3 regions of the Zooshikella sp. RANM57 genome follow, and region 1 is predicted to be linked to each of the others. Evidence: predicted binding sites of a transcription regulator. Region 1 holds the regulator's gene; each other region holds the start of a gene.
What was found. The regulator FNR, encoded in region 1, switches genes on or off when oxygen is low (the NO sensors DNR and NnrR bind a similar motif). The targets are predictions, from matches to a motif close to TTGATNTANATCAA.

Region 1 (3,193 bases):
CCAAACCGTCTATCAATCTTCAATTATGCACACCTCCCTGATCGGTTTAAACCTCAACGTCGTATCAATGAAAAGGACCTCCCATCACCCGCTGAAAAACTTTCCATTCTTAAGCACACTATTGAGCACCTTATTGATGCAGGTTATGTGTATATTGGGATGGATCACTTTGCACTACCAGAAGATGAATTGACAGAAGCAAAAGTCACAGGGCAGCTCCACCGTAACTTTCAAGGTTATACCACCCATAAAGAGTGCGACCTGCTGGGTTTTGGTTGCTCTGCTATTAGCCAGATTGGTAATACCTACTGGCAAAACCTGTCAAAATTGAATGAATACAGTCAGCAAGTAAGTCAAAATGTCTTCCCATTTCAACGTGGTTTTGTTTTATCGATAGAAGATCTTCTTCGTAGAGAGGTTATCAGTCAACTGATTTGCCACTTTGAGTTAAACATTCATCAAATAGAGCAACAGTTTGAAATTGATTTTAATAACCATTTTGCTTATGAGTTAGAAGCATTACAGTCAATGGCAGATGATGGCTTGCTTATCATTAATAAGGACAGCCTACTGGTACAACCTAAAGGTCAACTACTGATTCGTAATATATGTATGGTATTTGACCAATACTTGGCTGCAAATAATGAAGCAACGCGCTTTTCAAAAGTAATATGACTCCATCTTAGTAATTCCCGTTGGAGTTTTTAGTAGTTTCCCCTACAATAGCCTCTAATCAGATACTAGCATTAAACATATATGACGACGGAAGTTGATTAGAGGCCCTCACAGCATGACGTCGAAACCTACTGTAAAACAGTTCAATCAAGTGGCCTGTAAAGAGTGTGCATTGCAACCTCTTTGCCTGCCTATCGCTTTAAATACTGAAGACATTGATTTACTTGATAAAATTATTAAGCGGGGACGACCCTTGCGAAAGGGGGAGCACCTGTTTCTTGAAGGAGATAAATTTGCCTCCATTTACGCTGTCCGCTCTGGAGCACTAAAAACCTACACCTCAACCAATGATGGTGATGAACAAATTACTGGTTTTCACTTACCTAGTGAGTTAGTAGGAATGAGTGGTGTCGACAGCGATGCCTACCCTGTTTCCGCTCAAGCTATTGAAACAACAACGGTTTGTGAAATTCCTTTTGACCGCCTAGATGAACTTGCAGAATCTTTGCCTGAACTGCGTCGTCAACTAATGCGGATCATGAGCAAAGAGATTCGTGAGGATCAGCAAATGATGCTTTTATTAAGCAAGAAAAATGCTGATGAGCGTATTGCTACTTTCCTTGTCAACCTGGCAACACGCTTTAGACGCCGCGGATACTCATCGCAGTCTTTCCGACTTCCTATGTCTCGTAATGAAATGGGAAATTATTTGGGACTTGCCGTTGAAACTGTCAGCCGTGTTTTCACCCGTTTCCAAAAAAATGGCTTAATCGTCGCTAATGGTAAAGAAGTCAAAGTTGTTGACCCCATAAACTTGTGTTCTTTAGCAGGGGGTAAACCTGTTGAAGTTAAGAAAAATGGCAGCACTGACACCTAACAATAAGTAATCCGCTTTCTATGATTTTTGACGAATATTATATTAAGTCATTAATACGCAGTGTTAATGATTGGCCAGCGCCTGGTGTTGTCTTTCGGGATGTTACTCCCATCTTCCAATCCCCCAAAGCACACAGAATGGTTATAGATAGTCTGATCCAACGCTACGTAGACACTGAAGTTACCCATATTGCAGCACTTGATGCTCGTGGTTTTTTACCTGGTGCTGTTATTGCCTACGCGCTAAACAAGCCGTTAGTTTTACTTCGCAAGCAAGGCAAGCTCCCTGCCGAAACAGAAACAGAAACCTACGACTTAGAATATGGGCAAGCCACCATCGAGGTACAACGTGGAGTGCTAAATGAAAATGACTCCGTCCTGCTCATTGATGATTTGATTGCAACGGGTGGAACTCTACTTGCTGCAGCTACACTGATAAGGCGGTTAGGTGCCCACATATATGAAGCAGCCGCTATTATTGATTTACCAGACTTAGGTGGTAGCACAAAGCTACAAGATGCCAATATTCCAACGTTTACCCTCTGCGCGTTCTAGACTTTATCAATACAGCTTTCAACCAATAGTTCATTCTGCCAGGTTAACAACCTGGCAGAAGGCTGTTTTTCTGCATTAAATAGCTAAAATGCCATCACTCAAAACAAGTTTAACGTTACTCCTTACAAATCTTCATTTCCCCGTCATACTTTTGTCTTTAAAACAACATACATGTTTGAATAATTGACACCATCATTCAAAAGAGCCATAAAAAAAATAGCCTAAGTCGATTTGTATTATTAATAACTACGGCTATTTATGCTTTTTACATGGACTAAATACACTAACTCAACAAGTTACAGTGACTTTTGTAAAAAATAGGCTAGGTTAATGGGAAAGGTAATTATAAAAACAAGTGATTACTTTCCATAAACAGCCCTACCTGTAGATTGGTCAATATTATGCATGGCTTCCTATATAGATTTTAGGGCTGCGATAAGAGAGTGAGACCATGGGAATCTGTCCAGATGAACTTCGCCACTATGTAATTAAACCCACATTAGACTACATAGATATGTGGTCCCCTTTTGCAGAAAACCTTCTACTGGGGACTGCAGCTCAAGAAAGTGGATTAGGCTTTTACTTGAAGCGTCGGAAGCAGCGCTCATTAGGCATCTACTGCATTACACCCATGATGCATAAAAATATATGGGACCGTTACTTAGTTAAACACTCTGATTTAGCGAGTAAAATTCGCGGATTAGCCAGTCAACATGAGTTTCTTGCGAACCCACATGCTGAACTTGCTACTAATTTATCCTATGCAACAGCAATAGCTTGGTTAATTTATAAACGTAATCAAAACTTCATTGAGTCTGAACCCAGTAATATTTATATGCTAGCCAAATGTTGGCGACGTTTTTACCATGTAAGACCCCAAGCACATCTAGAATCATTTATACGGCACTATCAAACTTTAATTTTAAATAACAGTGAAGCAGCCTAGTTGTTTAGATATTCACTGCAATGACAGGGACCGAGCCATGCATATTTTAATTGCACCGGACTCATTTAAGGGATCGCTGACAGCCTTAGAAATATGTCAAACATGTACCTCCGCAATTCACTCAATAGCGCCTAATACTCA
Region 2 (3,193 bases), on a different contig from region 1:
CTGAAATGCGAGTTGTGCCGTGTTATAGTCAGAAAGGCTATGTCCTGCAGAAACAATAATCTTATTATTAACGAGTAACTGAATTATCTCTGTTGTTGTTAGTTCTGGTGCGAGCGTAACAACTTTTAATGTGTCGCCACCATACTCAGCCATTAATTTTATCATCTCAATATCATAAGGACGAATTTGGTTTGGGTCATGAATACCCTTTTTTTGTCGGTTGATATACGGACCTTCTAAATGTAATCCAATGACTGAAGCATGCTTTTGTTGGTAATTTTTTACTGTTTCTAAAGCGTTTTTTATTTGGGTGTCATTTGTTGTAATCAGTGTGGGTAGATAATGAGTTGTACCATGGCGCAAATTAGTTTTATGCATAATATCCAGTGTTTCTGCACTAATATCATCATTAAATAAACGACCACCACAACCATTTAATTGTAGATCAATAAATCCTGGTGAGACATTATGCCCATGCAGGTCAATTTTTTTAATATCTTTGGTGAGAGTATTAACCGGTACTATGGCTTTAATTGATGTGTTTTCAATGACAACAGCATGTTGTTCAAGTGTTTCTTCACCAGTAAAAATGCATCCATTTATGAGTGCGTACATACTGCGTTTTCTCGTATTAAAAAGTTAGTATTGACAGATAATTTCAGCTTCAAGCTTTTGGTAATACTCAAGCGTCTTAACTTTTAGCTCTTGAGCGGCATCATGGTCGCAAGTAATGATCGCTTTGGGGTGAAGCTGTATTGCTGTAACTGGCCACTGATGACTTACTGAACCTTCAACTGCATGCTGTATGGCATCGGCTTTATTTGTGCCTGTGGCCATGATCAGCAATTCTTTAGCATCAAGTAGAGTTCCAATTCCAACCGTGAGTGCTAGCTTAGGAACGGCCGTGAGGTCATCATTAAAGAAGCGTGCATTTGCGTGCCGTGTTTCATCGGTCAGCGTCTTAATGCGTGTTTTAGAAGCTAAAGAAGAGCCAGGCTCGTTAAATGCGATATGTCCATCAGACCCAACGCCACCAAAAAACAAATGCACGCCACCAAATTTGCTTATTGTTTGCTCATAACGTTTACATTCAGCTTCCAGGTCAGATGTATTCCCATTGGGAATATGAGTGTTTTCTTCAGGAATATCAATATGCTGAAAGAAGTTCTGCTGCATGTAAAAGTGATAACTTTGAGGGTGATCCCATGCCAGTCCAACATACTCATCCATATTGAACGTAATAACATGCTTAAAACTTACTTTTTGTTGTTTATAGGCTTCTATCAATATTTGATAAACGCCTAATGGTGTACCACCAGTAGGTAGACCTAGAATGAAGGGACGCTGTTTGGTTGGCTCAAATTGATTGATCTGCTCAATAATGTAGTGAGCCACCCAGTGACTGACGTTAGCTGCCTTAGGTAAAGGTATCAGACGCATAATGTTACCTCGATAAAACAGATATCTTTATTCGTGTTAAGAAAAAAGTTGGCGCAAATAAGTTTGCCATAGTGGCATTAATTCAATTAAGTCGGTAGGAACATGTCATTTATTTTACGCAGGTCAAGTAAATTTGTAAAACTTATTTTGCAAAGAAAAAAAAGTTGGTGTAAGGTAACGTGAGGCTATATTCCAAAAAAAATGATGAAAATTGGCTTAACTTTCCCTTTGCAGTGATGGGAGGTAACGATGAATATTCTTGGTTGGTTTCAGGGGCTCGGGCGAGCATTAATGCTGCCTATAGCAGTATTACCGGTTGCGGGGCTTTTATTACGGTTGGGGGCTACAGATGTATTTGATATACCGTTTCTATTTAAGGCAGGAGAGGCAATATTTGCAAATTTACCGCTAATTTTTGCAATAGGTGTTGCGATTGGTTTTTCTAAGGATGGTCAAGGCGCTGCAGCATTAGCAGGTGGTGTAGGTTATCTCGTTCTGACTACGGCTATGTCCACAATCAATGAGCATATTGATATGGGGGTGTTGGCTGGTATTTTGATGGGTGTTGTTGCTGGCTTCAGCTACAACCGATTTAACAGCTTAAAGTTACCTGATTATCTGGCATTTTTTGGCGGTAAACGCTCGGTGCCAATAATCACAGCGGCTATCGGTTGTATTTTAGCCATGGTGTTTGGGTATGTATGGCCGCCCATTCAGCATGGAATTGATGTGGTAGGTAACTGGATAACTGGCTCAGGGGCGGTGGGTGCTTTCGTTTATGGCACAGCAAACCGCTTGTTAATTCCTACAGGGCTTCACCATGTATTAAATAACTTGGTGTGGTTTGTATTCGGCTCGTTCCCTGGTACTGGTGGTGAAGTCGTTAATGGCGACTTGCATCGTTTCTTTGCGGGTGATCCAACCGCAGGAGCCTTTATGACAGGCTTTTATCCCGTCATGATGTTTGGTTTACCTGCAGCTTGTTTAGCAATGTATACCACTGCAAAACAGGCAAGTCGTAAAAAGGTTGCTGGGATATTACTGGGTGTAGGTTTGACGTCTTTCCTAACTGGAGTGACCGAGCCTGTTGAATTTATTTTCATGTTCTTAGCACCCATTTTGTACCTCATTCATGCATTGCTCACTGGCTTATCTTTGGCAGTGTGTAGCCTATTAGATATTCGTCATGGTTTTGCTTTTTCCGCAGGTGCAATTGACTACGGGTTGAACTTTGGGCTGGCTAATAAAGGTGGGTGGTTGATTCCTTTAGGCTTGGTTTGGTTTGTCCTCTATTACGTGTTATTTGTTTTTGCGATTAAACGCTTCAATTTAAAAACACCTGGTCGAGAAGATGAAAAAGATTTGAATCTGAATCAGCCAATAGTAGGGTCTAGTACCAGTGAAGCTGTTAGTTATTTAATGGCGTTGGGTGGACACGATAATATCACTCAGATTGATGCATGCTTAACCCGATTAAGGCTGACAGTAAAAGATCAAAGCTTAGTTGAAGAAAAAACGCTTGAGGCTTTGGGTGCTAAAGGGATTGTGAAACTCGGTACACAAAATGTACAGGTCATTATTGGTCCACAGGCCGCTATACTTGCTGATGAAATGAGAGAAATACCTGCAGATGTTGCTGTAGGGCATTCAGAGGTTGGCAGCTCTGATAGTGAGCACAGTAATGAAAAAGAGAGCAGTTCAATGAATAATCAGCAAGCGAGAGAAGATCAGACCGTACTTGTTGCACCTGTTT
Region 3 (3,193 bases), on a different contig from region 1:
CTACGTTTTCACTTACAGAGTTACCACCCCAAGAGCCACAACCCAATGTCAATGAAGGTGCCAGACGGAAGTTATACAGGTCACCAATCGCACCTTGAGAAGCAGGCATATTGATCAAAATACGACCTGTTTTCATGGCCTTACCAAAAACATTGATACGATCTTGATTAGCAAACTGGTCAGTATAAAGGACAGAAGTATGGCCTATACCACCAAGCTCCACTAAAGCAACCGCTTTTGCTACAGCATCGTCATAGTTTTTAGCACGATACATGGCTAATGTGGGTGATAATTTCTCGTGTGCAAATGGCTCTTCAGTTGCAGTAGAATCACATTCAGCAATCAAAATCTTGGCTTCTTTTGGTACTTCAACACCACCAATCTCGGCCACTTTCCATGCAGGTTGTCCCACAATGGCAGGGTTCATGTTGCCATCAATAAGTACTTTGGCACCCACACTTTTCTTTTCATCTTTCGATAAAATGTAAGCACCACGCGCTTGAAATTCACGCTTAACTTCTTCGTAAACACTATCAACAACGATCACAGACTGTTCAGAAGCACAAATCACACCGTTATCAAACGTTTTACTCATGATGATTGAGCTAACCGCCATTTTGACAGCCGCTGTTTCATCAATTACAGCTGGTGTATTACCCGCACCAACACCAATCGCTGGCTTACCAGAAGAGTAAGCAGCTTTCACCATACCTGGGCCACCAGTAGCAAGAATCATATTGATGTCAGGGTGACGCATTAAGTGCTGTGACAGCTCTACAGATGGCTCATCGATACAAGCAATAATACCTTTTGGAGCACCTGCTTTTTCTGCTGCTTCACGCACAATACGCGCAGCAAGAGCAGTAGATTTTTTAGCACGAGGGTGTGGAGAGAAGATAATACCGTTACGTGTTTTTAAGGCTAGCAGTGCCTTAAAAATGGCAGTAGAAGTGGGGTTTGTGGTGGGAACGACACCAGCAATCAAACCAATGGGCTCAGCCACTTTTAGAATGCCGTAAGTCTTATCTTCTTCAAGAACACCACAAGTTTTGTCATCTTTATACTGGTTGTAGATATACTCAGAAGCAAAGTGGTTTTTAATCACTTTATCTTCCGCAATCCCCATCCCAGTTTCTTCTGCAGCAGCTTTTGCTAACTTAACACGCTGGTCGTTAGCTGCTAATGCAGCAACGCGGAAGATTTCGTCAACTTGCTCTTGGGTAAAATCTGCATAGGCCTGCTGTGCTTTTTTTACTTGAGCAATTAACTGATCCAGCTTATCGAGGTTACTGACACTCATGTCGTACTCCTATAAACGCAAAATAAAAAATTCTTTTCAGCACTGGCTTGAGCTGTTTGCTAGCGGTTTCATTCAGGAGTGCTTTGTTTAAGGCAAGTCTAGTACAGTTCTATAGCAGCAAACTTGATACATGTCATTATGTAGTAAACTTACCAAATCATTACACAAATAAAGCAAAACTGTTGTTTTAAAACGTCGCTTTGATGTGATATTCCGAAAAAATGGCCTGCAGTTTCAGCAGTGTATCCTTTGACGGCGGCTCAACACCGGCTAATGGATAACGATCACCGAACGCTTCCCACTTATGCTTCCCTAATTCGTGATAGGGCAATAACTCAACTTTTTCCACGTTACTCATCGGTTGGATAAACTCAGCCATTTGCCGAGCTGTTTTTTCATCATCTGTGTAGCCAGGCACAACTACTAAACGAATCCAGGCAGGAATACCTTTTTCGGCCACATATTGAGCAAACTTCAATGTTCTCTTGTTACTTACACCCGTCAATGCTTTGTGGCGCTTATCATCAACTTGTTTAAGATCTAATAACACTAAATCAGTATGTGCTAATAGGTCATCCAGTTCTTGGTTATATTTAGTTGCATAACCATTCGTATCCAAACAGGTATGGATATTTTCTTCTTTAAGGGCAGTAAACAGTGCTTTAACAAACGGTACTTGCAGCAAAGGCTCTCCGCCAGTCACCGTTACACCTCCATTAGAGGCTTCCATAAACGGCTTATAGGCAACAATTTCTTTCACCAGGTCGCCAGCAATTTTTTTCTGCCCACCATCAAGATCCCAGGTATCTCTGTTATGACAATATTTACAGCGAAACAAACAACCTTGTAAAAACACTACATAACGTGTTCCAGGCCCATCAACGGTTCCAAAACTGTCCACAGAGTGGACGTTACCCGACACTTGCAGAGGATCAACACTGACAGCGTCTTTAAAAGGATAGATTAGTTGTGTCATTCACCACCTAATACCACTGGCATTGATCGGCTCTCTCCACGAGAGAACAAAGCCAAATAAGTTATGCTGAAGATTAGTCTATACCATCTTCACGCAACCTTCAGACACTAAGAAGCAGGGCTATGCCCTGCTTCTTAGGAGCGTGATAGTCTTCAGAAATTACATTCTGGCATGGAATGTCCGGGAAATAACATCCATTTGCTGCTCACGTGTCAATTTGACAAAGTTAACAGCATAACCTGACACACGAATGGTCAATTGTGGATATTGCTCTGGATGTTCCATCGCATCCATTAAGGTCTCTTTATTTAACACGTTAACATTAACATGGTGACCTGTTGCTTTGAAATAACCATCAAGCATCGCACTTAAGTTTGTCACTTGAGCAGTTTTATCTTTACCTAAACCTGCTGGTACCAAAGACATGGTATAAGAAATACCATCTTCTGCATCATTGTAAGGTAGTTTAGATACTGACAGTAATGAAGCTAATGCACCTTTTTCATCACGACCATGCATTGGATTAGCACCAGGTGCAAATGGTTCACCCGCTTTACGTCCGTCAGGTGTTGTACCTGTTTTCTTCCCATAGACAACATTAGAAGTAATTGTCAGGATAGACTGAGTAGGTACAGACTTACGGTATGTTGGATTCTTACGAACGTGTTCCATAAAGCGATGTACGACATCAACCGCAATCTGGTCAACACGGTCATCATTATTACCAAATTTAGGAAAGTCACCTTCAATCTGGTAATCCACAACATAACCTTCATCGTTACGTACTGGCTTCACTTTTGCGTACTTAATAGCTGCCAGAGAGTCAGCAACGATAGACAAACCGGCAATACCACAGGCCATAGTACGATACACATCACGATCATGTAGAGCCATCAGCGCAGTTTCATAGCTGTAGC

Region 2: a site for FNR is predicted at 1,554-1,567, ahead of nagE (N-acetylglucosamine-specific PTS transporter subunit IIBC). Genes of this name have one in related genera too.
Region 3: a site for FNR is predicted at 1,424-1,437, ahead of adhE (bifunctional acetaldehyde-CoA/alcohol dehydrogenase). Genes of this name have one in related genera too.

The regions. Positions count from the first base shown of each region.
Region 1 is NZ_JBOIUB010000003.1:267,900-271,092, forward strand. Features, by position in the region: gene hemN (oxygen-independent coproporphyrinogen III oxidase) at 1-675, shown strand, start outside; gene fnr (fumarate/nitrate reduction transcriptional regulator Fnr) at 791-1,552, shown strand; gene ACQ96U_RS08545 (adenine phosphoribosyltransferase) at 1,573-2,106, shown strand; gene ACQ96U_RS08550 (hypothetical protein) at 2,558-3,052, shown strand; gene ACQ96U_RS08555 (glycerate kinase) at 3,090-3,193, shown strand, end outside.
Region 2 is NZ_JBOIUB010000012.1:71,829-75,021, reverse strand. Features, by position in the region: gene nagA (N-acetylglucosamine-6-phosphate deacetylase) at 1-615, opposite strand, end outside; gene nagB (glucosamine-6-phosphate deaminase) at 640-1,440, opposite strand; gene nagE (N-acetylglucosamine-specific PTS transporter subunit IIBC) at 1,690-3,193, shown strand, end outside.
Region 3 is NZ_JBOIUB010000005.1:266,995-270,187, forward strand. Features, by position in the region: gene adhE (bifunctional acetaldehyde-CoA/alcohol dehydrogenase) at 1-1,300, opposite strand, end outside; gene pflA (pyruvate formate lyase 1-activating protein) at 1,488-2,276, opposite strand; gene pflB (formate C-acetyltransferase) at 2,436-3,193, opposite strand, start outside.